Regions from separate parts of the Micromonospora sp. NPDC049049 genome, predicted to be linked through region 2. Evidence: predicted binding sites of a transcription regulator. Region 2 holds the regulator's gene; each other region holds the start of a gene.
What was found. The regulator HrcA, encoded in region 2, represses chaperone genes, less so after heat shock. The targets are predictions, from matches to a motif close to GGTTNGCACNCTCNNNNNGAGNGTGCNAACC.
Positions count from the first base shown of each region.

Region 1: the regulator HrcA is predicted to act here: its motif matches at 5,347-5,377, upstream of groL (chaperonin GroEL).
Region 3: the regulator HrcA is predicted to act here: its motif matches at 1,638-1,668, upstream of groES (co-chaperone GroES).

Region 1 is NZ_JBEZEX010000001.1:260,182-270,402, forward strand. It holds gene AB0B68_RS01205 (GNAT family N-acetyltransferase) at 13-1,032, shown strand; gene paaN (phenylacetic acid degradation protein PaaN) at 1,133-2,806, shown strand; gene AB0B68_RS01215 (GNAT family N-acetyltransferase) at 2,981-3,511, opposite strand; gene AB0B68_RS01220 (cold-shock protein) at 3,837-4,040, shown strand; gene AB0B68_RS01225 (hypothetical protein) at 4,136-5,299, shown strand; gene groL (chaperonin GroEL) at 5,572-7,194, shown strand; gene AB0B68_RS01235 (hypothetical protein) at 7,251-7,499, opposite strand; gene AB0B68_RS01240 (GNAT family N-acetyltransferase) at 7,578-8,516, opposite strand; gene AB0B68_RS01245 (S8 family serine peptidase) at 8,573-10,221, opposite strand, start outside.
Region 2 is NZ_JBEZEX010000043.1:7,943-18,163, reverse strand. It holds gene AB0B68_RS29355 (PhoH family protein) at 1-677, opposite strand, end outside; gene AB0B68_RS29350 (serine hydrolase domain-containing protein) at 808-2,175, opposite strand; gene AB0B68_RS29345 (histidine triad nucleotide-binding protein) at 2,202-2,561, opposite strand; gene AB0B68_RS29340 (SDR family oxidoreductase) at 2,659-3,420, shown strand; gene ppk2 (polyphosphate kinase 2) at 3,493-4,404, shown strand; gene AB0B68_RS29330 (16S rRNA (uracil(1498)-N(3))-methyltransferase) at 4,409-5,143, opposite strand; gene dnaJ (molecular chaperone DnaJ) at 5,145-6,290, opposite strand; gene hrcA (heat-inducible transcriptional repressor HrcA) at 6,366-7,388, opposite strand; gene AB0B68_RS29315 (DUF4870 domain-containing protein) at 7,614-8,255, shown strand; gene hemW (radical SAM family heme chaperone HemW) at 8,322-9,545, opposite strand; gene AB0B68_RS29305 (enoyl-CoA hydratase-related protein) at 9,565-10,221, shown strand, end outside.
Region 3 is NZ_JBEZEX010000016.1:46,433-56,653, reverse strand. It holds gene groL (chaperonin GroEL) at 1-1,119, opposite strand, end outside; gene groES (co-chaperone GroES) at 1,190-1,504, opposite strand; gene AB0B68_RS17965 (methyltransferase domain-containing protein) at 1,764-2,960, shown strand; gene ybaK (Cys-tRNA(Pro) deacylase) at 2,986-3,465, shown strand; gene AB0B68_RS17955 (substrate-binding domain-containing protein) at 3,645-4,730, shown strand; gene AB0B68_RS17950 (ATP-binding cassette domain-containing protein) at 4,846-5,664, shown strand; gene AB0B68_RS17945 (ABC transporter permease) at 5,661-6,923, shown strand; gene AB0B68_RS17940 (ROK family protein) at 6,946-8,127, shown strand; gene AB0B68_RS17935 (DUF4142 domain-containing protein) at 8,302-9,042, shown strand; gene AB0B68_RS17930 (hypothetical protein) at 9,080-9,334, opposite strand; gene tsaD (tRNA (adenosine(37)-N6)-threonylcarbamoyltransferase complex transferase subunit TsaD) at 9,349-10,221, opposite strand, start outside.

The DNA.
Region 1 (10,221 bases), on a different contig from region 2:
ACGCTCACCGGCATGAGCATCACCATCGCGTCGTTCGACGGCGCCGACCGGACGTCGGTCGACGAGGCGTACCGGATCGGGTCGGCGGCCAACGACGCCGATGTGCCGGACTTCCCGCCCTCCTGCCGGCGCCGCTTCGACGCGTTGTTCCACACGCCGATGCCCGGTACCCGGTCGCTCTGGGCGCTGGCCCGTCTGGACGGCGTGCCGGCCGGCTACCTCCAACTGGACCTGCCGCAGCTCGACAACACCGACAACGCCACCGCTGAGCTGCTGGTGCATCCGCAGCTGCGGCGCCGGGGCGTCGGCCGGGCCCTGCACGAGTACGGGCTGCGCCTGCTCCGCGAGCACGGCCGTAAGCGGGTGGTGGCGATGACCGTCTCCGCGCTGCCCGGCGGGCCGGCCCGAAGCGTGGCCGGTGACGCGTTCGCGGCCGCGTCCGGAGCCCAGCCCGCTCTCGCCGAGGTACGCCGACGGCTCGACGTCGGCGACATCGACCGGGTCGCTCTGCGTGCGGCGCTCGCCGAGGCACAACCCCGAGCCAAGGGCTATCACTCGGTCTGCTGGCAGGGCTCCACCCCACCGAAGTACGTCGCCGACATCGCCTACCTGGACGGCCGGTTACTGATGGACGCGCCCATGGGCGACGTGCAGTGGGAACCGGAGCAGGTGGACGCCGAGCGGATCCGCGGCAACGAACGGGCGCTGGACGCCCGGGGCCGGCGGCGCTACCACCTCGGGATGCGACACGAGGCGTCCGGCCGGCTGGTCGCCTGGACCCTGCTGGACGTGGGCGCCGCCGCCGACTGGCACGCGTTCCAGCAGATCACCATCGTCGACCCGGCCCACCGTGGGCACCGGCTCGGCCTCATCGCCAAGGCCGAGAACCTGCACCACCTGCTCACCCACGAGCCGGCGGTACAGGTGATCGACACTTTCAACGCGGCCAGCAACAGCTACATGGTGGCGATCAACGAACAGCTCGGCTTCCGCCCGGTGGACCGGTGGACCGACTGGCAGCTCACCCTCTGACGGGTATCGGCGCTACTGCTCGCGGACCTGACTCAGGCATGAACCGCTGCCGGGCATTCGCGCTACTGCTCGCGGTGGGGACTCAGGCATGATGGCGGGCATGACGGAGACCCCGCATCCCCTGTACGACAGGCACGCCGACACCCTCAACCGTGCGCTGACCGCGATCACGGAGCGGGGCTACTGGTCCGCCTATCCCGAATCCCCCAGCCCCCGGGTGTACGGCGAGACCGCCGCCGCGGACGGTAAGGCCGCCTTCGAGGCGTACCTCGGTGGTGACTTCCCGCTCGACCAACCCGGCGCTGGCGTTCGGGTCGCCACCGAGACGAGCCCGTTCGGGGTGGATTTGGCGGTGCGTTACCCACACGCCGGCCCCGGTGAGCTGATCGACGCCGCCTCCGCCGCGCTGCCCACGTGGCGTGACGCCGGCCCGCAGGCCCGGGTGGGCGTCTGCCTGGAGATCCTCGACCGGCTGCACAAGCACATCTTCGAGCTGGCCAACGCTGTGCAGTTCACCAGCGGGCAGGCGTTCGTGATGGCCTTCCAGGCCGGTGGCGCGCACGCGCTGGACCGGGCGCTGGAGGCGCTGGCGTACGCGTACGCCGAGATGACCCGGCACCCGGGCACGGCGGGCTGGGAGAAGGCCGCCGGCAAGGGTGACCCGCTGCGGATGACCAAGACGTTCCACGTGGTGCCGCGTGGGGTGGCGCTGGTGATCGGCTGCAACACCTTCCCGACCTGGAACTCGTACCCCGGGCTGTTCGCCTCGCTGGTCACCGGCAACCCGGTGATCGTCAAGCCGCACCCGCGCGCGGTGCTGCCGCTGGCCATCACCGTGAAGTACGCCCGGGAGGTGCTCGCCGAGGCCGGGTTCGACCCGAACCTGATCATGCTGGCGGCCGAAGCGCCCGGTGAGAAGCTCGCCAGTGACCTGGCCCTGCACCGCTCCGTCAAGATCGTCGACTTCACCGGCTCCACCGAGTACGGCGACTGGCTGGAGACGCACGCCCGGCAGGCATCGGTCTACACCGAGAAGGCCGGCCTCAACACCGTCGTCGTCGACTCCACCGACGACTTCGCCGGCATGTGCCGCAACCTCGGGTTCACGCTGACCCTCTACAGCGGGCAGATGTGCACCACCTCACAGAACATCCTCATCCCGGCCGGGGGCATCGAGACCGACCAGGGGCACAAGAGCTTCGACGAGGTGGCCGGCGGGATCGCCGCCGCCGTCGGCAAGCTCACCGCCGACCCGGCCCGGGGTGTGGAGCTGACCGGTGCCATCGTCAACGACGGGGTGCTGGAGCGGCTGGCCGAGGTGACCAAGGTCGGCGAGCCGGTGCTGGAGTCGCGGGCCGTGGCCCACCCGTCGTACGCCGACGCGGTGGTGCGTACCCCGACGATCGTGAAGCTGACCGCGGACGACTCGGAGACGTACGGCCGGGAATGGTTCGGGCCGATCTCGTTCGCCATCGCTACCGACTCGACCACGCACAGCCTGGAGCTGCTGCGCCGGACGGTCGGCGAGAAGGGCGCGCTCACCGCCGGTGTCTACTCGACCGACGAGGCAGTGCTGGACGCAACCGAGGCGGTGGCGGTCGAGGTCGGGGTGCACCTGTCCTGCAACCTCACCGGCGGTGTCTTCGTGAACCAGTCGGCGGCGTTCTCCGACTTCCACGGCAGTGGAGCCAACGCGGCGGCCAACTCGGCGCTGACCGACGGGGCTTATGTGGCGAACCGGTTCCGGATCGTGCAGTCGCGGCGTCATGTTTGATCTTTAGTTGCGGTGGGGGTTTCCGGGGCAGCCCGACCCGCTTCGGGCGGTCAGGCTTGATCCCTGCGCGGGTCGGGCTGCCCCGGAAACCCTGACGTGGACACGGTTGTCGCTTACGCTTCCGGTTTTTTGGGGGGCATCAGGGTGGTTCTGCCTTGGGATGAGTTTTTGGTTTTAGGCTGTTCGGCGCATCTGTAGCTCGGTTAGGGCTGGGATGTTCGGGTGGGGGACCCGTACCCCGGTGTCCTTGAAGCCCAGGCGCTGGTAGGCGCGGTAGGCGCGGTCGTTGCCGACCACCACCTCCAGCAGCAGTTCCGGCCGGCCACAGGCCCGCGACCAGGCGGCCACCCCGTCGATCAGCTCGCCGAGCAGGCCACTGCCGCGCCAGGTCGGCGTGACGTACACGGCGTAGATCACGGTCAGTCCCGGTTCGTTCGGGTGGGTCGTACCACCGGCGTGCCCGACCAGCCGGCCGCCCGGGTCGGCGACGAACTGCGCGTTACCGGCACCGGCCGAGGTGTACGCGACCCGGGCGGCGAACTCGTTGTGCGGTCGGGCCGCCGCGTCCGCCAGGGTCTCCAGGAAGGCCAACGGCGCGTCGGCCAGCATCTCCAGGCGCAGCGCCCGCATCCGGGCGGCGTCCTCCGGCCGGACCCGGCGGATCTCCGCGAGCCGCACTGCCGGCGGGCCCATGTCGGTGGTCATGTCCGCATGCCTACCACAGGGCAGGGGTGGCGTTTCGCGAGCTGGGCCCGATCGCCGTCATCTCGGGGTCGCCCGGCGACCGTCCCTCCATTTCGCAATGACGCGGGCGAATTTGGTGGCTCGGGAACCCGGCCGATCAGCGCGGCCGGTGCGCCTCGGAGTGTGTCTGTTTTGTGGCAGTGCGCGGCCGTCAGTCCTCGTGTAGCGTGCGATTTCGGTCACCTTCTTCAATGGCGGTCATCGATCGCTGAGTCGGTGGTCCGGGGCGCCCGGCCGTGCCGTGCGCCGAGTCAGGCAACGCCGGGCAGAGTGAGGGAAGTGCACAGTGGCACAGGGCTCCGTGAAGTGGTTCAACGCCGAAAAGGGCTACGGCTTCATCGCCGTCGACGGCGGGCAGGACGTTTTTGTCCACTTCTCCGCGATCGAGATGGACGGTTACAAGGCGCTGGACGACGGTCAGCGGGTCGAGTTCGAGATCACCCAGGGCCAGAAGGGCCCACAGGCAGAGCACGTACGCGTCATCGACTGAGCTTCCTGGCCGATCGGCCCCGTGAGTCGGGGCTGCGGCACTGGCGTGCACCCGGGAAGATCGTGAACCGTTCCAGCCGATGCTGAGGAGCGTTCATGACCGACCAGCCACCCCCGCACACTCCGTCCTCCGGGTCGGGGGAGCCGGACCCGTCCTCGCCCGCCGGCAGCCCCGGTCACGCCGGTCCGCCGCCCGGCTGGGGGCCGGGCACGCCCCCGGTTCGCCCGTCCTCCGGCCCCGCCGGTCCGCCGCCCGGGTGGGATCCCGCGCAGGGTGCCTGGGGTGCGGCCCCGCCATCGCAGGGCTGGGCGTTCCCGCCCACCGGGGGCTACCCGCCCGGGTCGGGTCCCTACGGCGGGCAGCCGTGGTACCCGGGGCCGCCGGTCGGCTGGTATCCGCCCGGTTACGGGGTTGACCCGAACGACGCCCTGGTCACGCCACCCGGCGCGGGTATCGGCGGCTGGTTCAACCGGTGCGGGGGAGCGCTGCGCCGGGGCTGGCGGCAGTTGGTGCCGATCATGCTGCTCACCCAGGTGCTGCCCGCGGCGGTGCTCTCGGTGGTCTCCCTCGGGCTGGACCCGTCGGCGAAGTGGTCCGCCCAGGCCGGATCGACGTCGACCCCCGCGCTGCCGGACAATTTCGTCGCCGAACTGCTGAGCCTCCTGGTCCTGTTGCTCGGCGGCAGCCTGGTCGTCGGGTTGGTGCAGGCCGTCGGGTGGGCTGCCGGCACCTGGGTGATCACCCAGCAGGCGGCCGGTCAGCCGGCCAGCCTGGAGTCCGCGTTGCGCTACGGCCTGCGCCGGGCACTCGGGCTGTGGGCGTGGACCCTGCTGGTCAGTCTGCTCATCGGCGTCGGTGTCTGCTTCTGCGTGCTGCCGGGCATCTACCTGGCCTTCGCGCTGAGCATGGCCGGCCCGGTCTATCTCTTCGAACGGCACAACCCGATCGGTCGATCGTTCCGGATGTTCCACGACCGACTCGGCCTGCTGCTCGGACGGGTGGCCCTGGTGGCCGTTGCCGTGATCGTCGGCACGCTGATCCCCGGTGCCCTGGAAGGGATCGGCACCGGCGCGCTCGGAACGGACCCGTTCTCCTCGGCGGGTACCGCGGCCGGGGCGGTGGTGGTGATCGGGATCACCGCCGTGCTGGCCCTGCCGGCCCATCTCGCGCAGATGGTCGGTCTGCTGGTCACGTACGTCGAGCAGCGTGCCCATGAGGCGCCGGTGAACAGCGCCGGACTGGCTGCGGAACTCGGCTGAGCGGCGGCATCGTGCTTGCACTCGGCAGGGGAGAGTGCTAAACAAGTCATTGGCACTCGCATACCGTGAGTGCCAACGGTCGGGACGGTGGGGCCAGGTTGTGCCGGTGTGGAGACACCGGGGCAGCACATGGCCGGTCGTCGCGGGCTATCCGGCCCGGCCGAAGGACGTCGTCGTCGCCAGGTGGCGACGTCCCTAGGTGCGCACACCAGGCGGCCCATCCGGGGCACACATCTCGGGTGGCCCGTGAGTGTCCAGGAGGACAACGCCGTATGGCCAAGATGATCGCTTTCGACGAAGAGGCTCGCCGCGGCCTCGAGCGGGGCATGAACCAGCTCGCCGACGCCGTAAAGGTGACCCTCGGCCCCAAGGGCCGCAACGTCGTGCTCGAGAAGAAGTGGGGTGCCCCCACCATCACCAACGATGGTGTGAGCATCGCCAAGGAGATCGAGCTCGAGGACCCGTACGAGAAGATCGGCGCTGAGCTGGTCAAGGAGGTCGCCAAGAAGACCGACGACGTTGCCGGCGACGGCACGACGACGGCGACCGTCCTGGCCCAGGCCCTGGTTCGCGAGGGCCTGCGCAACGTGGCCGCCGGCGCCAACCCGATGGCCCTGAAGCGGGGCATCGAGGCTGCTGTCGCGAGCGTCTCGGAGGAGCTGTCCAAGCTCGCCAAGGACGTCGAGACCAAGGAGCAGATCGCCTCCACCGCCTCCATCTCCGCTGGCGACAGCACCGTCGGCGAGATCATCGCCGAGGCGATGGACAAGGTCGGCAAGGAAGGCGTCATCACCGTCGAGGAGAGCAACACCTTCGGGCTGGAGCTGGAGCTCACCGAGGGTATGCGCTTCGACAAGGGCTACATCTCGGCCTACTTCATGACCGACCCGGAGCGTATGGAGGCCGTCTTCGACGACCCGTACATCCTGATCGCCAACAGCAAGATCTCGTCGGTGAAGGACCTGCTTCCGATCCTGGAGAAGGTCATGCAGTCGGGCAAGCCGCTGCTGATCATCGCCGAGGACCTGGAGGGCGAGGCCCTCGCCACCCTGGTGGTCAACAAGGTCCGTGGCACCTTCAAGTCGGTCGCCGTCAAGGCGCCGGGCTTCGGTGACCGCCGCAAGGCCATGCTGACCGACATCGCCATCCTCGCCGGTGGCCAGGTCATCAGCGAGGAGGTCGGCCTCAAGCTCGACGCCGCCAGCGTCGACATGCTGGGCCGCGCCCGCAAGGTCGTGGTGACCAAGGACGAGACCACCATCGTCGACGGTGCCGGTGACGCCGAGCAGATCCAGGGCCGGGTGAACCAGATCCGGGCCGAGATCGACAAGAGCGACTCCGACTACGACCGCGAGAAGCTGCAGGAGCGGCTGGCCAAGCTGGCCGGCGGCGTCGCGGTCATCAAGGTCGGCGCGGCCACCGAGGTCGAGCTCAAGGAGCGCAAGCACCGCATCGAGGACGCCGTTCGCAACGCGAAGGCGGCCGTCGAAGAGGGCATCGTCCCGGGTGGTGGCGTCGCGCTGGTGCAGGCCGGCAAGACCGCCTTCGACAAGCTCGACCTGGTCGGCGACGAGGCGACCGGTGCGAACATCGTCAAGGTCGCGCTGGACGCCCCGCTGCGGCAGATCGCCGTCAACGCCGGCCTTGAGGGCGGCGTCGTGGTGGAGAAGGTCCGTAACCTCGAAGCGGGTCACGGTCTGAACGCCGCCAACGGCGAGTACGTCGACCTGCTGGCCGCGGGCATCATCGACCCGGCCAAGGTGACGCGTTCGGCGCTGCAGAACGCCGCTTCCATCGCGGCGCTCTTCCTCACCACCGAGGCTGTTGTCGCGGACAAGCCGGAGAAGACCCCGGCTGCCCCGGCTGGCCCGGGTGGCGGGGACATGGACTTCTGAGTCCAGTTCCGACACCGAACGGGGCGGGCCGCTGACGCGGTCCGCCCCGTTCGTCGTCAGGTCGGCAGTGGGCGCTGGTTGCGCCGCTTCTGTGCCCGGTTGTACGGCGGGAGCAGCTGGATCGGCGCGTCCACCATCTCCTGCGACTCCTCGGCCGCCGGCGGCTCGCCGTCGGTGGTCATCTCGGCCAGTTGCTCGGCGTCGCCGTAGTCGAGCCTGTCGAACGGCAGTTGGCCCGGGAGTTCACCCACCGGCTTCCAGGTGATCGGCGGGCCGTCCTCGGTCTGGTTGTCATCCGTGGTCATGGCTGCCTCCTCTACCGAAACGGTAGGGGGCGTCGTTGGCCGATGCGGGCGAATGAATCCATGTCCTGTTTGCCCCGGTTATCCCCCGGACAGGGTCCGCCGGTACAGGAAGAAGACCCGCTCGATCCGCGCACCCGCGCTGCCCGAGTAGAACGGCACCGGTCCTACCCAGCCGATCTGTGCCCGGTCCAGCCCCGCCGACCGCTGGTCGCGCAGGCAGCGCCGCAACAGCACCCCACCGATGCCCGACCCCTCCGCTGCCGGTGCGGTGCCCATCGGCCCGAACCAACTCGGCCGGGACGACCCGTACGCGGCGAAGCCGAGCACCTCGCCGTCGCGCTCCGCCAGGTGGCAACCGGCGTCGGCGCGCCCCACCGACCCGGCCAGCTCGCCGTCCCACGTGCCGCCGAAGGTGGACCGGGCGAACGCGGTCAGCGCCGGAAGATCCGCCGGCTCCGCCCGGCGTACCGTGACGCCCTGGTCGGCCAGCCGCCGCTCCGTGGCCTCGGTGGACCGCAGTGCCGGCGACCCGTCGTACGACAGGTCCGCGGTCATGTTCCAGGCGGTCCGGTCCTGCTGGTAGCCGAGCGCGAGGGCGGCGCAGACCGCCGGCGTGTAGCGGACGTCGATCCCCGGCCACGCGTAGTACGGCGGGTTCCCGGCCAGCAGCACCTCGGTCGCCCCACGGTCGGCGAGCACCCGCTCGGCCCGCTGGAGCAGCGCCCGGCCGACGCCCCGACGCCGCTGATCCGCAAGGACCGCGACCAGGTCGACGTGCCCGATCCCCGGCTCGACCGACGACACCGAGCAGATCAGCACCCCCACCAGGTCCGCACCTCGGTACGCGCCCAGCCCGACCACGGGCCGGTCGGCGGCGGCGGCCCGGGTCCAGAGCACGTCCACTATGGAAGCCGCCTCGGCGGAGTCCTCGGGCAGGTCGAGCGCCTGCTGGCAGAGCTGCACGACGCTGGTGACCAGGTCGGCGGTCAGCTCGGTGACGGTGATCTCGGCGTCCATGGTCGCCGACCCTAGATCACCGGATGTCGAGCCGCACCCCACCCGTGGGGCGACGATCACCCCTGGGCGGCGCGAACGGCGGCGTAGGCGTCGACCTGGCCGGCGCCGGTGACGTTCGCCGGAGCGCCGCAGGCGTCGGAGGGACTGTCGGAGCGATAGGTGGGCGTCACCTCAGTGGCGGTGTCCCGCAGGATCTGCCGGGTCCGGGTCACGTCGCCGACCAGCGCCGGGTTCGCCGACCACATCAGGGCGACCACCCCGGCCACCTGCGGGGTCGCCATCGACGTGCCGTCCAGCTTGGCGTAGGTGCCGCCCGGCATGGCCGACACCACACCCACCCCCGGTGCCAGCACGTCCGGTTTACCCGAGCCGCCCGGCACCGGTCCGCGCGAGGAGAACTCGGCGACGCGCCGCTGGTCGTCCACCGCGCCCACTGTCAGCACGTCCGGGTAGGGGGCGGGCGGATCGTCGATCGACGCGCACCACGGGCCGGTGTTCCCGGCTGCGGCGACCACGAAGATCCCGGCGGCGTCGAGGGCGGCGGTGGCCGGCCGCAGAACGCGCTGGTCGCAACCCTCGATGGGCGGGCAGCCCCACGAGTTGGTCAGCACCTGCGGGGCGCGCTCCGGACGGCCGTCGGTGAACGGGTCGCCGCCGGCCGGGAAGGGCGCCAACATGAACTGGAGACAGTCCAGGTAGTGCGCGGGGCTGCCGAGGTTGCGGTCCAGGTTGACGCAGCCCACCCACTGCGCGTCCGGGGCCACCCCGATGCCGTCCCGCCCGACCGCGCTGCCCACCGTGTGGGTGCCGTGCCCGCCCTTGTCGGTCGGGCTCCGGGTGTCGTCCCACGGGTCGAACCAGGAGTCGTCCCCACCACGGAACCCGGCACGTAGCGCCGGATGGCCGCCGTCCACCCCCGAGTCGGAGCTGCCGACCACGATGCCCGCGCCGGTGACCCGGAGTTGGGACCACACCCGGTCGGCGCCGATCTGACGGATGTTCCACTCCGGGCCGGTCGGCTTGGGCAGGGTGCCCCGGCTCTGCCCGGCCGGGGCCGGCAACGGTCGCAGGCGCTGGCTGACCAGCACCCGTGCCACCTCCGGTCGGCGGGCGAGCCAGGCCCGCACCGCCGGGCCGCCGTCCACCTCGACCGCGTTGACCAGGTAGTACGACACCGGGTCGAGCCGCAGCCGGTTCAACCCCCGGAGCAGGTCGCCCTGGCTCTGCTCGGCGGTCGTCACCAGCCGCCGGTAGACCTCCGCCGCGCGGGCGTCCCGTCCGGCCCGGCCCGGCGCGGCGGCCGGGAGACCGCTCAGGTCGGCCTGCGTACGCAGCACCACGAACAGCCGCTCGCCGTACAGGCCCGGCTGGCCGGGGCCGAGGTCGACAGTCCCGAACGCCACCAGCAGCACCACGGCCGCCACCGCTGCCATCCGCCTGCTCGGGGTGCGTGCCGTCGGCCGGGCGAGCAGCACCGCGTACCCGATGGCGACCAGGACCGCGACGGCGAGCCCGACGCCGGCGGCGGCCGCCACCCAGAACGGGATGTCCCGGGTGCCGACCAGCAGCAGGCTGATCTCTTCCGGGTCGGTGAAGGCCAGCGGGCCGAGCGCGGCCAGGCCCACGAGCCAGCCGGTCGCCGCTCGGCCGGCGCGCACGGCCTCGGCCGGCTCGGCGGTGGGCCGCCGCGTCGCGGCCCAGAGCG
Region 2 (10,221 bases):
AGGGGGGCGACCTCGATCGTGCCGGCGGCCATCAGCTTCGGGATCGTCTCCGGGTCGAGCATGTCGTGCAGCGCGTCGTAGAGCGGGCGCAGGTACGGGTCGATCTTCTCGTTGAGCGTGCCGGGCAGGAAGCCCAGCCGCTCACCCGCCTCGACCGCCGGTCGGGTGAGGATGATCCGGTTGACCTGCTTGGCCTGCAACGCCTGGACGGCCTTCGCCATCGCCAGGTAGGTCTTTCCGGTGCCGGCGGGGCCGATGCCGAAGACGATGGTGTGGGTGTCGATCGCGTCGACGTACTTCTTCTGCCCGAGCGTCTTGGGGCGGATGGTGCGCCCGCGCCGGGAGAGGATGTTGAGTGTCAGGACCTCGGCGGGCCGCTCGGCGCTGCCCTGCTCGAGCATGCCGACGGTACGCCGGACGGCGTCACTGGTCAGGGTCTCGCCTTTCTCGATGAGTTCGAGGAGCTCGCTGAAGACCCGCTCGGCGAGGGCGTTGTCCGCGGGGTCACCGGTGATGGTGATCTCGTTGCCGCGAACGTGCACGTCACTGGTGACCGAGCGTTCGACGAGCCTGAGGATCTCGTCGCCTGCGCCGAGCAGATTGACCATGATCTTCGGGTCGGGCACGGTGATCCTGGTCTGCACCCGGGGCGGGCCGGGAGGTGGGGTGCCGGTCATAGGTTGGGCCGAAGGGCCCTGCGCACCTGCTCTCGATCTCGGCGCCGGCCTGCTGGCCTGGCGTGCGGACGTTACACCCATCGTATCGGTTCAACGCGGGCCGCATCGCGCCCATTTCCGCTGGCCGCGATCAACTCCCGGCCCGGAAGTCGTACCGGTCGAAGGTCTCCTGGTGGCGGGTGAACCGGTACGTCGCCCAGTGCATCCGGACCACCGCGCCGGCCTCGTCCCGGGTCAGCCGCAGCAGCTCCCCGACCTCCCGACCGGAGACCACCCGGAACACGTCCGGCTGGTCCGGCAGCGGGGTGAAGATCGCCGGCGGACGTCCGGTCGGGTCACCGACCCCGCGCGCCCGCAGGGTGCCGTCGTGCCACGAGAAGACGTACTCGGAGCCCTCGCCCCACCAGCGGCCGAGCACACCCCGCAGGGCCGCCGGCGCGGGTGCGCCGGGTCGCCAGGGCTCGATCTCGGCCGGGTCGCGCTCGACCGCCGCGGCGAGCAGCCGGTGCGACAGATCGAACAGATCGGTCGCCGTGCCGGACGAGCCGAGCACGGCGGCGCCCATCGCCCCGGGCGTGCCGTCACCGCCGCGGCGGCCGTACGCCCCGGCGAGGAACCCGGGCATCGCCCCGTCGTGCCCCACGTGCATCACCCGCTCCCCCTGCGGGATCAGGATCAGCCCGAGCCCGAAGCCCGCGCCCCAGAGCGTCTCGTCGGTGGTGGTCAGCGGCCAGCGCATCTCGTCCAGGGTGGCCGGGGCGAGGACCGTGCCGGCCGGGTCCAGCGCCGCCGGGTCGGCCAGGAACGCCGCCCAGCGGGCCATGTCGGTGGCGGTGCTCCAGAGCTGGGCGGCCGGGCCGACCGCGCCGAAGTCGGTCGGCGGTTCCGGGTGCGCCTCGTCGGAGTACGCGTCGACCAGGAACCCGGTGGCCGCCGTCGGGCGTGGGGTCACCGTGGTGTCGGTCAGCCCCAGCGGAGTCAGGATCCGCTCGGTGAGCGCCTGCGCCCAGCTGCCGCCCCGGAGCCGGGCGACGAGTTGGCCGAGCACGGCCACGCCCAGGTTGGAGTAGTGGAACCGTCGGCCGGTCGGCAGCACCCTCTCGGCCCGGTCCAGCTCGGCGACCAGTTGGTCGTCGTCCGGTGCGCGCAGGCTGTCCCACACATCGCCGAATGGCTCGCGTTGCAGGCCACCGGTGTGCGACAGCAACCGGCGTACGGTCAGCTCGCCGTGCGCCGGGAGGTCCAGGTGCCGGCCCACCGGGTCGTCCAGGTCCAGCAGCCCGTCGTCGCGGCACTGCAGGACCAGCACCGCGGTGAACGTCTTGGTGATCGAGCCGATCCGGAACTGGGTGCCCGCGCCCAGAGGGCTGTCGGTGCCGGTCTCGCCGACGGTGCAGCTCCAGAGCGGTCGGTCGGCCCGGTGCAGGGCCGCGGAGACCGCCGGCACCCGCGCTTCGGCCTGCACCCGCCGGACCAACCGGGCCAGGTGCTCATCCACCGGTGAGCCGGGTACCGCCCCTGGGGTCACGCCAGGTCCCGGGCGAGCATCGGGCCGAGCGGCGCACCACCGAGCAGGTGCGCGTGCACGTGGAACACCTCCTGTCCGCCGTACGCGCCGGTGTTGAACATCAGCCGGAAACCGTCGCCGAGCAGCCCCTCGTCCTCGGCCACGGCGGCGGACGTCGCCAGCACGTCGGCGGCCAGCGCCGGGTCACCCTGGGCGAGCGTGGCGACGTCGGCGTAGTGCTCCTTCGGAATGACCAGGATGTGCACCGGCGCCTTCGGGTCGATGTCGCGGAAGGCGAGCGTGGTGTCGGTCTCCCGGACCACTGTGGCCGGGATCTCCCCGGCGACGATGCGGCAGAACAGGCAGTCGGATCCCATCGGAGCAGTGTAGGGACCAACGGGCCGGGGACACTCCGGCGCGGGGACCGCCACCGGCCTGTTCGCGGGGAAGGCACGCTGAGGCAGGATGGCCGGCATGACGGATCGGGCGGTACTCGTGACCGGGGCCTCGCGCGGGATCGGCCGCGCGGTGGCGGAGGCGTTCGCAGCCGGCGGTGACCGGGTGGCCATCCACCACCGGGACTCCGCCGAGGCGGCCGAGGAGCTGCGCGCGCAGCTTCCGGGCACCGGGCACGTGGTGGTTCGCGCCGACCTCACCGATCCGGACGCGGTCCGGGTCATGGTCGACCGGGCCGCCGAACTGCTCGGCGGGTTGGACGTGCTGGTCAACAACGCCGGGACGTACGGCGACCGCGACGACCCGCACCCGATCTTCGGTGCCTCGTACGAGGAGTGGCAGCAGCGCTGGCGGCAGGTGCTGGAGACCAACCTGACCGGCGCCGGCAACGCCATCTGGTGCGCCGCCCAGCACATGCGCGAACGCGGAGGGCGGATCGTCAACATCTCGTCCCGTGGCGCGTTCCGCGGCGAGCCGCACCAGCCGGCGTACGGGGCCAGCAAGGCGGGGCTCAACGCGCTGGGCCAGTCCCTCGCTGTGGCGCTCGCGCCGTACGGCATCGCGGTCGCCACCGTCGCGCCGGGCTTCGTGGCGACCGACATGGTCACCGAGTACCTGCGCGGTGAGGAGGGCGTGGCCATCCGGGCGCAGAGCCCGTTCGACCGGGTGGGCCGACCGGAGGAGATCGCCGCGGCCGTGCACTGGCTGGCCTCGCCGCAGGCCGAGTGGGCCTCCGGCACGATCGTCGACCTCAACGGCGCCTCCTACCTGCGCAGCTGAGGTCAACGCCAGCGGCAAATCACCTGGCCAGGGATGTGGTTGACGGTTCGTGGGCGGGTAAGTCTCACCGACATGGCCGACTCCGCGCTGCTGGACCTCACCGCCGACTACCGGGTGGCCGATGGCCACGACGACGACCCTGTCCTGCTCCGCCCCGACGGCACCCCTGTCGAGACCTGGCGCGAGGACTACCCGTACGACGAGCGACTGGACCGCGACGAGTACGACCGTGACAAGCGGCTGCTCCAGATCGAGCTGCTGAAGCTCCAAGATTGGATCAAGGAGTCGGGCGAGCGTTTGGTGATCCTCTTCGAGGGCCGGGACGCGGCCGGCAAGGGCGGCACCATCAAACGCTTCATGGAGCACCTCAACCCGCGTGGCGCGTCGGTGGTGGCGCTCGCCAAGCCGGACGAGCGGGAAGCCGCCCAGTGGTACTTCCAGCGCTGGCTGGCACACCTGCCGGCGGCCGGCGAGATCGTGCTGTTCGACCGTTCCTGGTACAACAGGGCCGGCGTGGAGCGGGTGATGGGCTTCTGCAGCCGCAAGGAGTACCTGGAGTTCCTGCGGCAGGCCCCGGAGCTGGAACGGATGCTGGTGCGCTCGGGCATCCGGCTGGTCAAGTTCTGGTTCTCCGTCTCCCAGAACGAGCAGCGCACCCGGTTCGCGATCCGTCAGGTCGACCCGGTCCGGCAGTGGAAGCTGTCTCCGATGGACATCGCCTCACTCGACCGGTGGGACGACTACACCGAGGCCAAGGAGGCGATGTTCTTCTGGACCGACACGGCCGACGCGCCGTGGACGGTGGTGAAGAGCAACGACAAGAAGCGGGCCCGGCTCGAGGCGATGCGGCACGTGCTGCACCGCTTCGACTACACCGGCAAGGACCCCGCTGTGGTCGGCGCACCGGACCCGCAGATCATCGGAAACGCTGGGCTGGACCTGGGGCCGGAGGAGGAGGTCGTACCGGTGTTCCCGAGGCCCTGAACGGTCACCAGCGGCCGAGGCGGGCGGCGAGCACGCTGAGGGCCGCCACCCCGGCGGTGGAGGTGCGCAGCACGGCCGGCCCGAGGCGTACGGGTCGCCCGCCGGCCTCGACGAAGGCGGTCAACTCGGCCGGGGCGATGCCACCTTCCGGGCCGATCACCAGCACGATCTCGCCGGTGGAGGGCAGCTCGGCGGTGGTGAGCCGGTCGTCGGCCTCCTCGTGCAGCACGAACCCGACGGCGGCACCGGCGATCCGGCGGGCAACGGTGGCGGTGGACTCGTCCGGCGCACCCGCCACCACCGGCAGCCACGGCCGGCGGGCCTGCTTGGCCGCCTCCCGTGCGGTGGCCACCCACTTCTCCCGGGCGCGTACGCCCCGGTCGCCGCGCCACTGGGTCACCGAACGCGATGCCGCCCAGGGCACGATCTCGTCCACCCCGACCTCGGTCATCGCCTGCACGGCCAGCTCACCCCGGTCGCCCTTGGCGATGCCCTGCACCGTCACCAGTCGGGGTACTGGCGCGTCCGCGTACCCCCGGGAGGTGACCGTGACCTCCAGGCTGCCCCGGCCGACGGCCGTGACCACGGCGGCGGCCGTGCCACCCCGGCCGTCGGCGAGCAGAAGCTCCTCGCCGACGCGCAACCGCTGCACTGTCGCGGCGTGGTGCCCCTCCGGGCCGTCCAGGGTCAGCGCGTCGCCGGTGGGCAGCGCCTCCACCAGGAACAGCGGCGCGGACACCTCAGGCGTGCCCGTTGAACGCGTCGCGCATCCGGGAGAAGAAGCCGCCCTGCTTGGACAGCTCGGCGACCTCCTCACCACGGGTCTTGGCGAAGTCGCGCAGCATCTTCTCCTGGTCCGGGTCGAGCTTGGTCGGCGTCCGCACGTCCAGGTGGACGTAGAGGTCGCCCCGGCCGGTGCCGCGCAGGTGCGGCACGCCCCGGGCGCGCAGTCGCAGCGTGCTGGCCGGCTGGGTGCCGGCCTTGACGTCGACGGTCTCCTCGCTGTCCAGCGTCTTGATGGTCAGCCGGGTGCCCAGCGCCGCCGCCGTCATCGGCACCGTGACCCGGCAGTGCAGGTCGTCGCCCTTGCGGGAGTACACGTCGTGCGGGCGCTCGTGGATCTCCACGTAGAGGTCGCCGGCGGTGCCGCCGCCGGGGCCCACCTCGCCCTGCTGGGCCAGCCGGATCCGCATGCCGTCCTCGACACCGGCCGGGATCTTGACGGTCAGCGAACGGCGGGTCCGCACCCGGCCGTCGCCGGCGCAGGTGGGGCAGGGGTGCGGGATGGTGGTGCCGTAGCCCTGGCACACGGTGCACGGCCGGGCGGAGACCACCTGGCCGAGGAAGGTGCGCTGCACCGACTGCACCTCGCCCCGACCACCACACGCCTCGCAGGTCGCCAGGTGCGTGCCGGCGGCCGTGCCGGCGCCGGAGCAGGTGGTGCAGAGCACCGCCGTGTCGACGGTGATCGGGGCCTCCACGCCGAAGGCCGTCTCGTGCAGGTCGAGTTCGAGCCGCAGGATCGCGTCGGCCCCAGGGCGGGTACGCGGCCGGGGGCCACGGGCGCCACCTCCGGCACCGCCGAAGAACGCGTCCATGATGTCCTGGAAACCGACGAACGGGCCAGCGCCTCCGGGGCCACCCGGGCCGCCGGCACCGCCGCCACCAGGGGCGAGCGGGTCACCACCCAGGTCGACGATCTGCCGCTTACGGTCGTCCGAGAGGACCTCGTACGCGGCGTTGATGTCCTTGAACTTCTCCTGAGCCTCCGGGTCCGGATTGACGTCCGGGTGGAACTGGCGCGCCAGCTTGCGGTAGGCGCGCTTGATCTCGTCATCGGAGGCTTCCCGGCTCACACCGAGAATGCCGTAGTAGTCCCTGGCCACTGCGTTCCGTGTCCTCATGTTCGTCTCGCGTTGCGCCGGTCGGCGGCCGCAGCCGGCCGCATCGGCCCTGACCAATCAGTTCTGGGCCAGCAACTCGCCCACGTAGCGTGCCACGGCGCGGACCGTGGCGATGTTGCCGGGGTAGTCCATCCGGGTGGGCCCCAGCACCCCCAGGCCGCCCAGGATGGTGGTACCCGGGCCGTACCCGGTGCTGACCACCGAGGCGGCTCGCAGGTTGTCGAACTCGTTCTCGTCGCCGATCAGCACCCGGGTCGTGCTCGGCTCTGTCTCACCGATGAGCTTGAGCAGCACGACCTCCTCCTCCAGAGCTTCGAGGATCGGCCGCAGGGAGCCCTGGAAGTCGAGCAGGCCGCCCCGGGTGAGGTTCGCGGTGCCGGCGAGGGCGATCCGCTCCTCGTGCCGCTCGACGAGCGTCTCCAGCAGGACGGTGGCGAGCGTGGTCATGGTCGGACGCAGGCCGGGCGGCGCTTCCTCGACCAGCGCCTGCACCAGCGGGGGCGTCTCGGACAGCCGGGCGTTGGCGAGCTTCTCGTTGATCAGTCGGCGCAGGTCGGTGACGTCGTCGGCGGGCACCGGGCCGGGCAGCTCCACGAGTCGCTGCTCCACCCGCCCGGTGTCGGCGATCATGACGAGCATCAGCCGGGTGGTGGAGATCGGCACCAGCTCCAGGTGACGCACCGAGGAGCGGGCCAGGCTCGGGTACTGCACGACGGCGACCTGTCGGGTCAGCTGGGCGAGCAACCGCACCGTGCGGTGCACCACGTCGTCGAGGTCGACCGCGCCGACCAGGAAGCGCTCGATGGCCCGGCGCTCGGCCGGGCTGAGCGGTTTGACCCGGGACAACCGGTCGACGAAGAGGCGGTAGCCGCGGTCGGTGGGCACCCGGCCGGCACTGGTGTGCGGCTGCCGGATGTAGCCCTCCTCCTCCAGCACGGCCATGTCGTTGCGGACCGTGGCCGGGGAGACCCCGAGCTGGTGCCGCTCGACCAGCGCCTTGCTGCCGACCGGCTCCTGGGTGGAGACGTAGTCTTCGACGATGGCGCGGAGCACGGCGAGTTTCCGGTCGTCGAGACCCATCCTCCGCACCTCCTGTCGCACGTCGGCCGCCGGCGCTCTGGGCCGGCCGGGCCGTCCTGGCACTCGACTGTAGCGAGTGCCAGTCTACGTCGGCGGGCCCGCCCACGCGATGATCAACGGCCACCCTTCGGTGCGGCCCACGACACCCTGTTGGGCCGATCGGCCCGCACTGGGAGGCGAAGTCGCTCTGGTGCGGCGTTGCCACCGGCACCTACCGTGACATCCATGACTGAACCTCCTCGCCCTCCCGGGTCGGGCGACCCCGGCAACTACCCGCCGGAGCCCACCTCCCCCGGGCCGTACCCGTCGGCCGAGCCGCCCACCGCACCACTGTCCGGGGCGCCCGGCCCGGCCGGCTATCCCCCGCCCGGTGGCTATCCGCCGCCCACCGGTGACCAACCGCCGTCAGGCGGCTACCCTCCGGCAGGCGGCTACCCCCCGCCCGGGGGCTATCCCCCGCCCGGCGGCTACCCGCCCGGTGGCTACCCGGCCGGTGGGGCCTACGGCGGCCCCGGCGGTGGCTACGCCAACAACGAGGACAAGACCTGGGCGTTGGTCGCGCACTTCGGCGGCGCGCTCGGCGCGCTGGTCAGTTTCGGTCCGCTGGGCTTCGTTGCCCCGCTGATCGCCTACCTGGCCCGTGGCCAGCAGTCGCCGACCGTCCGGGCGCACGCCCTCGCCGCCCTGAACTTCCAGATCCTCTGGTCGATCATCGCGTTCGTACTGCTCTTCGTGAGCTGGTGCCTGCTCTTCCTGCCCAGCATCGCCGTCGTGGTGATCCAGATCCTGTTCGGGATCATCGCCGGCATGAAGGCCAACGAGGGCACCCCGTACCGCTACCCGATGACTGCCAGCTTCATCAAGTGAACCGGGCCGGCCGCTCCCCCGGCCGGCCCGATTCACCGCCGTCCCGGTCCCGGAGCGGTGGGCCACTCAGGGCAGCAGATCGCGGACGACCGCGTCGGCGAGCAGCCGCCCGCGCACTGTGAGCACCGCCCGGCCGGCGGCGTAGTCGTCGGCTGCCAGCAAACCGCCGGCCAGGGCCCGCTCGGCGCCGGCCCTGCCGGCCGCGTCGAGCACCGCCAGCGGGAGACCGCTGGCCAACCGCAGCCGGAGCATCACGTCCTCCATGTGCGCCTCGTCGACGGTGAGCACCTCCCGGGCCAGGCCGGGAGACTCCCCGGCGGCCAACCGTTTGGCGTACGCCGAGGGGTGCTTCACGTTCCACCAGCGGACCCCGCCGACGTGGCTGTGCGCCCCCGGCCCCAGCCCCCACCAGTCCGCGCCGGTCCAGTAGAGCAGGTTGTGCCGGCAGCGGGCCTCCTCGGTCCGGGCCCAGTTGGAGACCTCGTACCAGGAGAGCCCGGCCGCGTCGAGCGCGGCCTCCGCGGCCAGGTAGCGGTCCGCGGCCACGTCGTCACTGGGGTACGCCAGCTCGCCGCGCCGCATCCGGGCGGCGAGCCGGGTGCCGTCCTCGACGATCAGGGCGTACGCGCTGACGTGGTCCACCCCGGCGGCGACGACCTGCTCCAGCGAGGCGGCGAAGTCCTCGGGACGCTCCCCCGGGGTGCCGTAGATCAGGTCCAGGTTGACGTGCTCGAACCCGGCGTCGCGGGCCTCCAGGGCGGCGGCGGTGGCCCGGCCGGCGCTGTGTTTGCGGTCCAGGATCGCCAGCACCCCCGGGGAGGCGGACTGCATGCCCAGCGAGATCCGGGTGTAGCCGGCAGCCCGCAGCAGCTTCAACGATTCCGGGGTGACCGATTCGGGGTTGGCCTCGGTGGTCACCTCGGCGTCGGCAGCCAGCCCCCACGTGCTGTCGATGCCGTCGAGGATGCGGGCCAGGTCGTCGGCGGGGAGCAGGGTCGGCGTGCCGCCGCCGACGAAGACGGTGTCGACCCGGGGCGGCGGAGTGTCGCCGAGCACCCGGGCGGCGAGCCTCAGCTCGGCCAGCACCGTGTCCGCGTACCCCTCGCGGCTCGCGCCGCCGCCCAGTTCGGCCGCGGTGTAGGTGTTGAAGTCGCAGTATCCGCAGCGACTGGCGCAGAACGGCACGTGCACGTACACGCCGAAGCCGCGCGCGCCGACCGCCGCGGTGGCGGTGGCGGGCAACGATCCGTCGACGGGGACGGTCTCACCATCTGGAAGGACGCCGGGCATGGCCACTAGTGTGCCCGGCATGACCTCTCCCGACGTCCTCGTGCGGGTCGCCACGGCCCGTGGGGTGACCACCCTCACGCTCGACAGCCCGCACAACCGCAACGCCCTCTCCACCGCCCTGATGACCCAGTTGCTGGCCGGGCTGGCGGACGCGGTCGCCGACGAGGCGGTGCGAGTGATCGTGCTCGACCACACCGGCCCGGTGTTCTGCTCCGGCGCGGACCTGAAGGAGACCGCTGCTGCATACGCCAGCGGGACGGTGCCGGCCGGGATGCTGGGTGACGTGCTCGCGGCGCTCTGGGAGTGCCCGAAGCCGGTGCTGGCCCGGGTCGGCGGACCGGCGCGGGCCGGCGGGCTGGGCCTGATCGCCGCCGCCGACCTGGCGGTCTGCGCCGACGAGGCGACCTTCGCGTTCACCGAGGTGCGCATCGGGGTGATCCCGGCGGTGATCTCGGCGACCGTGCTGCCCCGGCTGCACCCGCGCGCCGCCGCCGAGCTGTACCTGACCGGGGACACCTTCGACGGCCGCCGCGCCGTCGAGGTCGGCCTGGTGACGGCCTCGGTCCCGGCGGACGGGTTGGACGACGCGGTACGGGGCTACTGCGACTCGCTGGTGCGCGGCGCCCCCGGTGCGCTGGCCGGCGCGAAGGAACTGCTGCGTCGACCGGGCACCGCC
Region 3 (10,221 bases), on a different contig from region 2:
GCCACCGGAGAGCTTCGCCAGCCGCTCGGCCAGCTTCTCCCGGTCCCAGTCGGAGTCGGAGGCCTCGATCTCCTTGCGGATCTGGGAGACCCGGTCGGTGACGTCGGCCTTCTGGCCACCGCCGTCGACGATCGTGGTGTTCTCCTTGTCGACCACGACGCGCCGGGCGGTGCCGAGCACCTCCAGGCCGACCTGGTCGAGCTTGTAGCCCAGCTCCGGGGCGACCAGCTCGGCGCCCGTGGAGATCGCGATGTCCTGGAGCATTGCCTTGCGCCGGTCACCGAAGCCGGGGGCCTTGACCGCGCAGACCTTGAGGGTCTTGCGCAGCGAGTTGACCACCAGGGTGGAGAGCGCCTGGCCGTCCACGTCCTCGGCGATGATCAGCAGGGGCTTGCTGTTCTGCAGGACCTTCTCCAGCAGCGGCAGCAGCTCCTCGATCGCCGAGATCTTCTGGGTGGTGACCAGGATGTACGCGTCCTCAAGGACGGACTCCTGACCCTCCAGGTCGGTGACGAAGTTCGGCGAGATGAAGCCCTTGTCGAACTGGAGACCTTCGGTCACGTCCAGTTCGGTGGTGAGCATCGAGCCTTCCTCGACGGTGATGACACCGTCGCGGCCGACGCGCTCCATCGCCTCGGCGATCAGATCGCCGATCGTGGAGTCCTGCGCGGAGATCGTCGCCACGTTCGCGATCGACTCCTTGCTGGTGACCTCGGCGGCCTTGCCGAGCAGCGCCTCGGAGACCTTCATGGCCGCCGCGTCGATGCCCCGCTTGAGACCGGCCGGGTTGGTCCCGGCGGTCACGTTGCGCAGACCCTCGCGAACCATCGCCTGGGCCAGCACTGTCGCGGTGGTGGTGCCGTCGCCGGCGACGTCGTTGGTCTTGGTCGCCACCTCCTTGACCAGCTGCGCGCCAAGGTTCTCGTACGGGTTGGTGAGCTCGATCTCCTTGGCGATGGTCACACCATCGTTGGTGATCGTCGGCGCACCGAATTTCTTGTCCAGGACGACGTTGCGCCCGCGCGGGCCGAGGGTGACCTTGACCGTGTCCGCGAGGGCGTTGACACCGTGCTCCAGCAGGTGCCGGGCGTCGTCCGAGAAGCTCAGGATCTTCGCCATTAATGTCCCTTCGAAGCGCCATTGCCCCGGCCCGGCGAGCCGGACCGGGGCAGTGGCACTGATCGGTTGCTTACTTCTCGATGACCGCGAGGACGTCGCGGGCGGAGAGCACCAGGTACTCCTCGCCGGCGTACTTGACCTCGGTGCCGCCGTACTTCGAGTAAAGGACGGTGTCGCCGACCTGCACGTCAACCGGAACCCGGTTGCCGTTGTCGTCGACGCGCCCCGGGCCCACAGCGAGGACGGTGCCCTCCTGCGGCTTCTCCTTGGCGGTGTCGGGGATCACGATGCCCGACGCCGTGGTGGTCTCAGCCTCGTTCGCCTGGACCACGATGCGGTCCTCGAGCGGCTTGATCGCAACCTTGGTCGCGGTAGTCACGGGCATACCCTCCTGGGGTACTGGTTTCGTTGCTGGCCAGCGGGGCTGACCAGCGTCAATCTGCCTCATGCCACCGGGCGGTGCCGTCGTCGCGGGTGCCGGTCCGCCTGGCGTGCGCACCCGGGTCGCGAGACCCGGAAGCTGGCACCCTCAGGGTGAGAGTGCTAATCGCAGGTTATTCCGTGGCTAGCACTCCGTCAAGGAGAGTGCCAGCGCGTCGCGCCCCGCCAGCCAAGTTTTCCGAGTCGGACGGGACAATGGCCGGGTGGATCTCGATCAGCTGGCGGCGCTGCGTACCCCTGAGGGGTCGGCCGCGCTCACCGCGGCGGCCGACCTGGCCGGCGGTGATCCACTGGTCGCGGCGTCGGCCCTGCGCGCGACCGGGGTGCCGCCGACGTTGGCCGCGGCGGCGTTGACCCAGGCCGAGTTGCGCCACCGGGCGGTGGGCAAGTTCGGCTCGGCCGCCGCTGGGATGTTCCTCACCCGCCCCGGCCTGGAGCAGGCCACCCGCCGGGTGGTCGCCGACCGTCGAGCCGCCCGGTTGCACGCGGCCGGCGTGCGGACCCTGGCCGATCTCGGGTGCGGGCTCGGGGCCGACGCGCTGGCCGCCGCCCGCGCCGGCATCCGGGTGTACGGGGTGGAGGCTGACCCGGTGACCGCGGCGATGGCCGCCGCCAACGCCGAGGCGGCCGGCCTGGCCGAGCTGTTCACCGTCGAGTGCGGCGACGCGACCGGGTTCGACGTGGCAAGGGTCGACGGGGTCTTCTGCGACCCGGCCCGCCGCGCCACCGGCACCGGGCGGCGGATCTTCGACCCGCGCGCCTACTCGCCACCGTGGGACTTCGTCACCGGGTTGGCCGAGCGGGTGCCGCGCACCGTGGTGAAGGTCGCGCCGGGCCTGGACCACGCGCTCATCCCGGCCGGGGCGGAGGCCGAGTGGGTCGGCGTGGACGGCGACCTGGTCGAGGCCGCGCTCTGGTGCGGTGAGCTGGCGGAGGTGCCCCGTCGCGCCACCCTCTACCGCCAGCGGGGCGGCGAGGCCCGCAGCCACCAGCTCACCGGCTCGGGTGCCGCCGAGGCGCCGGTCGGGCCGCCGCGTCGCTACCTGTACGACCCGGACCCGGCGGTGGTGCGCGCGCACCTCGTGGCCGAACTGGCCAGCGAACTGGACGCCAACCTGGGCGATCCGAGCATCGCCTACCTCTACGCCGACCAGCCGGTCCGCACCCCGTACGCGCGCTGCCTGGAGATCACCGACGTGTTGCCGTTCTCGCTCAAGCGCCTGCGGGCGCTGCTGCGGGAGCGCCGGGTGGGCCGGGTGGAGATCCTGAAGCGGGGTTCGGCGCTCACCCCGGAGCAGCTCCGGCGGGACCTGCGGCTGGCCGGGGACGCAGCGGCGAGTCTGGTGCTCACCCGGGTCGGCGGCGCACCGACGGTGCTGATCGGCCGGCCGGTCGACTAGCGCCGTCTCGACTAGCGTCTTCGCTGTGGCGGGACAGGGCACGCCGGCAACGGCACTCTTGGTCAAGCGGGGCATCGCGCATCGCACCCATCCGTACCGGGTGGCGCCGGACGCCCCGAACTACGGCGCGTTGGTGGCGGTGGCGCTCGGCGTGGCACCGGAGCGCGTGTTCAAGACTCTGGTGACCGACGTCGACGGCGCGCTCACCGTGGCGGTCGTTCCGGTCACCGGCGAGTTGGATCTGAAGGCTCTCGCGGCTGCGGTCGGCGGCAAGCGGGCGGCGTTGGCCGACCGGGCGGTCGCCGAGCGGGCCACCGGCTACGTACGCGGTGGGATCAGCCCGCTCGGGCAGCGTCGACGGTTGCCCACAGTGCTGGACGAATCCGCGCTGGATCTCCCGACGATCTACGTCTCGGCTGGTCGGCGTGGTCTGCAACTCGAACTGGCCGCGGCGGATCTGGTGGCGCTGACCGACGCCTGTACCGCGCCGTTGCAGACCCACTGACGACAGTCGTTACGTCGACACCCCCGTGGGATACCCGCGGAGTAACAGTCGCGTTGCTGAATTGTTATCGCTCCCAACAAACTATGCACCTGCGCGGTCTTGTGGAGCCGGTGTGACGCGAAATACGTTGCCGGACACAACAAAACAACACCTCCCCCACCTCCGAAAGGACCCTGCACATGCGTAAGGGGATCCTCACCATCGCCGCCGTGGGCCTGCTCACGACCGGCGGCTTGACCGCCTGTGGCGACGACTCCGGCGACAAGGCCGCCTCCGCCAAGACCCCCAAGATCGGCGTGATCCTCCCGGACAGCAAGTCCTCGGCCCGCTGGGAGACCGCGGACCGCCGGTTCCTGGAGGAGGCGTTCAAGGCCGCCGGCGTCCAGTACGACATCCAGAACGCCCAGAACGACAAGACCGCCTTCCAGACCATCGCCGACCAGATGATCACCAGCGGTGTGACCGCTCTGATGATCGTCAACCTGGACTCCGGCACCGGCAAGGCAGTGCTCGACAAGGCCAAGTCGCAGGGCGTCGCCACCATCGACTACGACCGGCTCACCCTCGGCGGCTCCGCCCAGTACTACGTCAGCTTCGACAACGAGACCGTCGGCAAGCTCCAGGGCGAGGGTCTGTCGAAGTGCCTGACCGAGAAGGGCGCCAAGAACCCCGTCGTGGCGTACCTGAACGGCTCCCCCACCGACAACAACGCCACCCTGTTCAAGGCTGGCTACGACTCGGTGCTCAAGCCGAAGTTCGACTCCAAGGAATACGTCAAGGGCCCTGAGGACGCGGTGCCGGCGTGGGACAACGCGCAGGCCGCGACGATCTTCGAGCAGCAGCTCACCACGGCCAACGGCAAGATCGACGGCGTGCTGGCCGCCAACGACGGTCTCGGCAACGCGGCCATCTCGATCCTGAAGAAGAACAAGCTCAACGGCAAGGTGCCGGTGACCGGGCAGGACGCCAGCACCGAGGGCCTGCAGAACATCCTCGCCGGTGACCAGTGCATGACCGTCTACAAGGCGGTCCGGGAAGAGGCCAAGGCCGCCTCCGACCTGGCCATCGCCCTCGCCAAGGGTGAGAAGAAGGACACCGGCCAGACGGTCAAGGACGGTGACCGGGACGTGCCCTCGGTGCTGCTCACCCCGAAGGCCATCTACAAGGAGAGCGTCAAGGACGTCATCGCCGACGGCTACGTGACCAAGGAAGAGGTCTGCACCGCGGCGTACACCAAGTTCTGCGCCGAAGCCGGCATCAGCTGACCGACGCCGCAGTACCCGCCGGAACGACCATCGCCGCCCGGCACGGGAGCACCCCTCCCGTGCCGGGCGGCGCCCGCCGGACGGGCCCCGACCCTCCCTTAAGAAGGAGACCCCCGTGTCCGCGACCCCCCTGCTGGAACTCCGCGGGATCGACAAGAGCTTCGGTCCCGTCCAGGTGCTCCGCGACGTCGCCCTGACCGTCCACCCGGGTGAAGTGACCGCATTGGTCGGCGACAACGGCGCCGGCAAGTCGACCCTGGTGAAGTGCATCAGCGGCATCCACCCCACCGACGCCGGAGAGTTCCTGTTCAACGGTGAACCGGTGCACATCGGCAGCCCCCGCGACGCTGCCACGCTCGGCATCGAGGTCGTCTACCAGGACCTCGCGCTGTGCGACAACCTGGACATCGTGCAGAACATGTTCCTCGGCCGGGAGAAGCGCAGCGGCATCGTCCTCGACGAGCCGACCATGGAACAGCTCGCCGCCGAAACCCTGGCGGGGCTCTCCATCCGCACCGTCACCTCACTCCGGCAGCACGTGTCCAGCCTCTCCGGCGGTCAACGACAGACCGTTGCCATCGCCAAGGCGGTGCTCTGGAACAGCAAGCTCGTCATCCTGGACGAGCCGACCGCGGCGCTCGGCGTGGCACAGACCGCCCAGGTGCTCGAACTGGTCCGACGCCTCGCCGACAACGGCCTGGCCGTGGTGCTCATCTCGCACAACATGAACGACGTCTTCGCCGTCTCCGACCGGATCGCCGCGCTGTACCTCGGTCAGATGGTCGCCCAGGTGAAGACCACCGACATCACCCACGCCCAGGTGGTCGAGCTGATCACCGCCGGGCGCTCGGGCGGGCTCGGCCTCGCCACCGACCCGGGCAGCAACGGCGACGGCCCGCAGGCGGCCGACTCGATCTCAGGAGGCGCCCGATGACCACCACCGCCGTGCGGAAGGACGGCCCCGCCGCCGTCACACCGACGCCGACCATCGGAGGCCACTTCCGCAACTACCTGAGCCGGGTACGCGGTGGCGACGTCGGCGCGCTACCAGCCGTCCTCGGCCTGATCGTGCTCTGCACGGTCTTCGCGATCATGCGGCCGTCGTCGTTCCTGTCGGCCGGCAACTTCGCCAACCTCTTCACCCAGGGCGCGGCGGTAACGCTGATCGCGATGGGCCTGGTCTTCGTGCTGCTGCTCGGCGAGATCGACCTCTCCGCCGGCTTCGCCAGCGGCGTCTGCGCTGCGGTGCTGGCCAATGTGGTCACCGTGCTCGGCTACCCCTGGTGGGTCGCCGTGCTCGCCGCCGTCGCCACCGGTGTGGTCATCGGCACCACGCTCGGCATGCTCGTGGCGAAGATCGGCATTCCGTCCTTCGTGGTCACCCTCGCCGGCTTCCTCGCCTTCCAGGGCGTCGTGCTGCTGCTCGTCAAAGAGGGCACCAACATCTCCGTCCGCGACGACGTGCTGGTCGCCATCGCCAACCGCAACCTCGCCCCCACGCTGGGCTGGGGGCTGACCGTCCTCGCGGTCATCGGCTACGCGGCGGTGCAACTGCTGCGCCACCGCACCCGGGTGGCCCGCGGCCTGATCACCGACCCGCTCGCGGTGGTGGCGCTGCGGATCGGCGGGCTCGCCGTCATCCTCGGCACCGCGGTGTACGTGCTCAACCTGGAGCGCAGCCGCAACGTCCTGATCAGCTCACTCAAGGGCGTACCGATCGTGGTGCCGATCATCGCGGTGCTGCTGATCATCTGGACCTTCGTGCTCCAACGCACCAGCTACGGCCGGCACATCTACGCCGTGGGCGGCAACCGCGAAGCTGCCCGCCGGGCCGGCATCGGCGTCGACCGGATCCGGGTCTCGGTCTTCGTGATCTGCTCCTCGATGGCCGCCATCGGTGGCATCGTGGCGGCCAGCCGGGCCAACTCGGTCGACCCGAACACCGGGGGCAGTAACGTACTGCTCTACGCGGTCGGCGCAGCGGTGATCGGTGGCACCAGCCTCTTCGGTGGCAAGGGCCGCGTCCTCGACGCCGTACTCGGCGGCGCGGTGGTCGCGGTCATCGAAAACGGAATGGGCCTGATGGGGTACGACGCGGGAGTCAAGTACGTGGTCACGGGCGTCGTACTGCTGCTCGCCGCCAGCGTCGACGCGCTCTCCCGCCGCCGCGCGGCAGCCACCGGCACCCGCTGACCGCGCGGGAGGTAGCACCAGCATGCGCCCAGGACCGAGCCAGGATGACGTCCGACGGCAGAACCTCGGGGCCCTGCTGCGGCACGTGCACGTCAACGGGGCGACCACGCGTGCCGAGCTGACCACCACGCTGGGCCTCAACCGCAGCACCATCGGCGCGCTCACCGCCGACCTGTCCGCGGTGGGGCTGGTCAGCGAAGGCGCTCCGAAGGAAACCGGCCGGGCCGGACGACCGTCACTGGTCGTCCGGCCCGAGTCGACCCGGGTCTACGCGTACGCGTACTCGGTGGAGGTGGACCGGCTGCGCGCCGCCCGGATCGGGTTGGGTGGCGCGGTCCTGGACCGCCGGGATCTGGACCGGCCGCGCGGGCTGCTGGCCGCGGAGGCCGCGCCGCTGCTGGCCGGCGCGGTCAAGGAGATGCAGCAACTGGTGCCGGCGGACGCGATCTGCGTCGGCGCCGGCGTCGCGGTCTGCGGCATGGTTCGCCGGGACGACGGCCTGGTCCGACTCGGCCCCACCACCGGTTGGGTGGACGAGCCGATCGGCGCTGCCCTCGCCGACGAGTTGGGCATCGACGTACCGGTCACAGTGGGCAACGTGGCCGACGTCGCCGCGTTCGCCGAGCACGCACGAGGTGTGGCTGCGGGCTGTGACAACGTTCTCTACCTGTACGGCGACGTCGGCGTGGGTGCCGGCATCATCGCCGGTGGGCGCCGGCTGACCGGGCACGGCGGGTACGGCGGCGAGGTCGGCCACATGAAGGTGGTCCGCGACGGCAAACCCTGTGAGTGCGGGTCCCGAGGCTGCTGGGAGACCGAGATCGGCGAGCACGGCCTGTTGCGTGCCGCCGGACGCTCCGACGCCCGGGGCCGCGACGCGCTGTTGGAGGTCTTCGACGCGGCCGACCGCGGGGACGCCCGGGCCCAGACGGCGGTCCGCCAGGCCGGCGACTGGCTCGGCTTCGGGGTGGCCAACCTGGTGAACGTCTTCAACCCCGAGATGGTCATCTTCGGCGGCACCATGCGTGACCTCTACCTCGCGGCGGCGGCGCAGATCCGCAGCCGGCTCAACTCCAACGCGCTCGGCGCCTGCCTGGAGCACGTCCGGCTGCGTACGCCGAAACTGGGTACGGACGCGCCCCTGATCGGCGCCGCCGAGCTGGCCTTCGAACGGCTCCTCGCCGACCCCCTCGACGTGGGCTGATCCGTACGCTGTCCGGCGTGGATCTGGAGTTGCTCGCTGTCACCCGCGGATCCGGGTCGCTCAGCGATGAACTGATCGCGCGATCAGCCCGTACCAGTGGGCGGACGGGCAACCGGCAAGGCGCGGCTGCCCGGTCCAGACGCGTTCGGTCCGGACCGAGGAGGCACCACAGACATGGCACCGCTCAGATCCGCCCATCGCCGACTGGGCACCCGGACCCACCGAGCGGCGATGCTGCTCATCGCGATCATCGCGGGGGTCGGTGTCCTGCCCGGCGCGGCCATCGCCGCCCCCGCCGGCGGGCGACAGCTCAACGCCGCCGACATGACACTGCTCAACGGGGTGCGGTTGGCCGGGCTGTGGGAGATGCCGGCCGGCCAGATGGCCGCCGAGAAGGGACAGTCGGCGAAGGTACGGGAGATCGGCGCCGGCATCGCCGGCGAGCACCAGAAGCTCGATGAACTCGTGGTCGAGGCGGCCAACAAGCTGGGCGCGACCATCCCGAGCGAGCCGACGGCCCAACAAAAGGGCTGGCTGACGGAGATGAAGGACGCCTCCGGCGCCCGGTTCGACCAGATCTTCGTGACCCGCCTCCGGGTCGCCCACGGCAGCATTCTCCCGGTGATCAGCGCAGTACGGGCCAGCACCCGGGACGCCACCGTCCGCAAGCTCTGCGAGGACGCCACCGGCTTCGTCACGCACCACATGCAGATGCTGGAGTCCACCGGACTGGTTCGGTGGCCGGAGCTGCCGCCGGCCGCGCTGCCCGCCCCGGGTGAGGACGGACTCCTGGCCGCCGCCTCGGCCAACTCCGGCCCGCAGGTCGGAGTCAGCAGCACCGTCGTCTGGTTGGTCTTCCTCGCCGCGCTGGGCACCGGCGGAATCGCCACCTACCGGATGTTGCGCCGCAGCTGACCAGTCAGCCAGCTGCCTGGATGGATGGTGGCTCGCGTTACCGGTCCACCTGGGTGAAGTCCCAGGAGTGCGGGGCGCGGGCCACCAGCAGGGCTGGCGGGTCCGGTAGCGGGCGGGGGCTGCTGCGCCACTTGGAGATCACCACCACGCGGTGGTCGGTGGAGGAGAAGACCTCGCTGGAGACGTGGAGCGGGTCGTGCTCCAACTCGGGCAGGGCGGTGTCGCACACCCAGGTGATCAGGTCGGCGACTCCGTACGCCTCGGCGCGCGCCTCCCACATCCGCACGATCATGTCCGCCGCCCCCGTCACACGCTGACCGTGGTCAACGGCAGCGCCGAATCGGCCGGCAGGTCCAGTCGGCTCGGAGCGACCCCGGCGGCGACCAGGTGCGAACCGAGCGCGGCCACCATCGCGCCGTTGTCGGTGCACAGCTTCGGCCGGGGTACCCGAACCCGGATGCCGTACTTCTCGGCTCGCTGCTCGGCCATCGCCCGCAGCCGGGAGTTCGCCGCCACTCCCCCGCCGATGACCAGGGTCTCGATGCCCTGCGCCCGGCAGGCGGCGAGCGCCTTGCTGGTCAGGACGTCACAGACCGCCTCCTGGAAGGACGCGGCCACGTCGGCCACCGGAACCGGCTCACCGGCACGCTGGCGGGCCTCGACCCACCGGGCCACAGCCGTCTTCAGGCCCGAGAACGAGAAGTCGTACCGGTGGGCGGCGAGATCCTTCGCGGCGGTCAGACCGCGGGGGAAGGCGATCGAGGCGGCATCGCCGGCCCGGGCCTCCCTGTCGATGGGCGGACCTCCCGGGAACGGCAACCCGAGCAGCCGGGCGACCTTGTCGAACGCTTCCCCGGCCGCGTCGTCGATGGTGGCGCCGAGCGGGGTGACACCCCGGGCCAGGTCGTCCACGAGCAGGAGGGACGAGTGGCCGCCGGACACCAGGAGCGCGATGGCGGGTTCGGGCAGTGGGCCGTGCTCAAGGGTGTCCACCGCGACGTGGGCGGCGAGGTGGTTGACGCCGTAGATGGGCTTCTCGGCGGCGACCGCGTACCCCTTGGCGGCAGCGACGCCAACCAGCAACGCACCGGCCAGCCCTGGCCCCGAGGTGACAGCGATCGCGTCGATGTCGGCCAGCGTGACGCCCGCCTCGGTCAGGGCCCGGTCCATGGTCGGCAC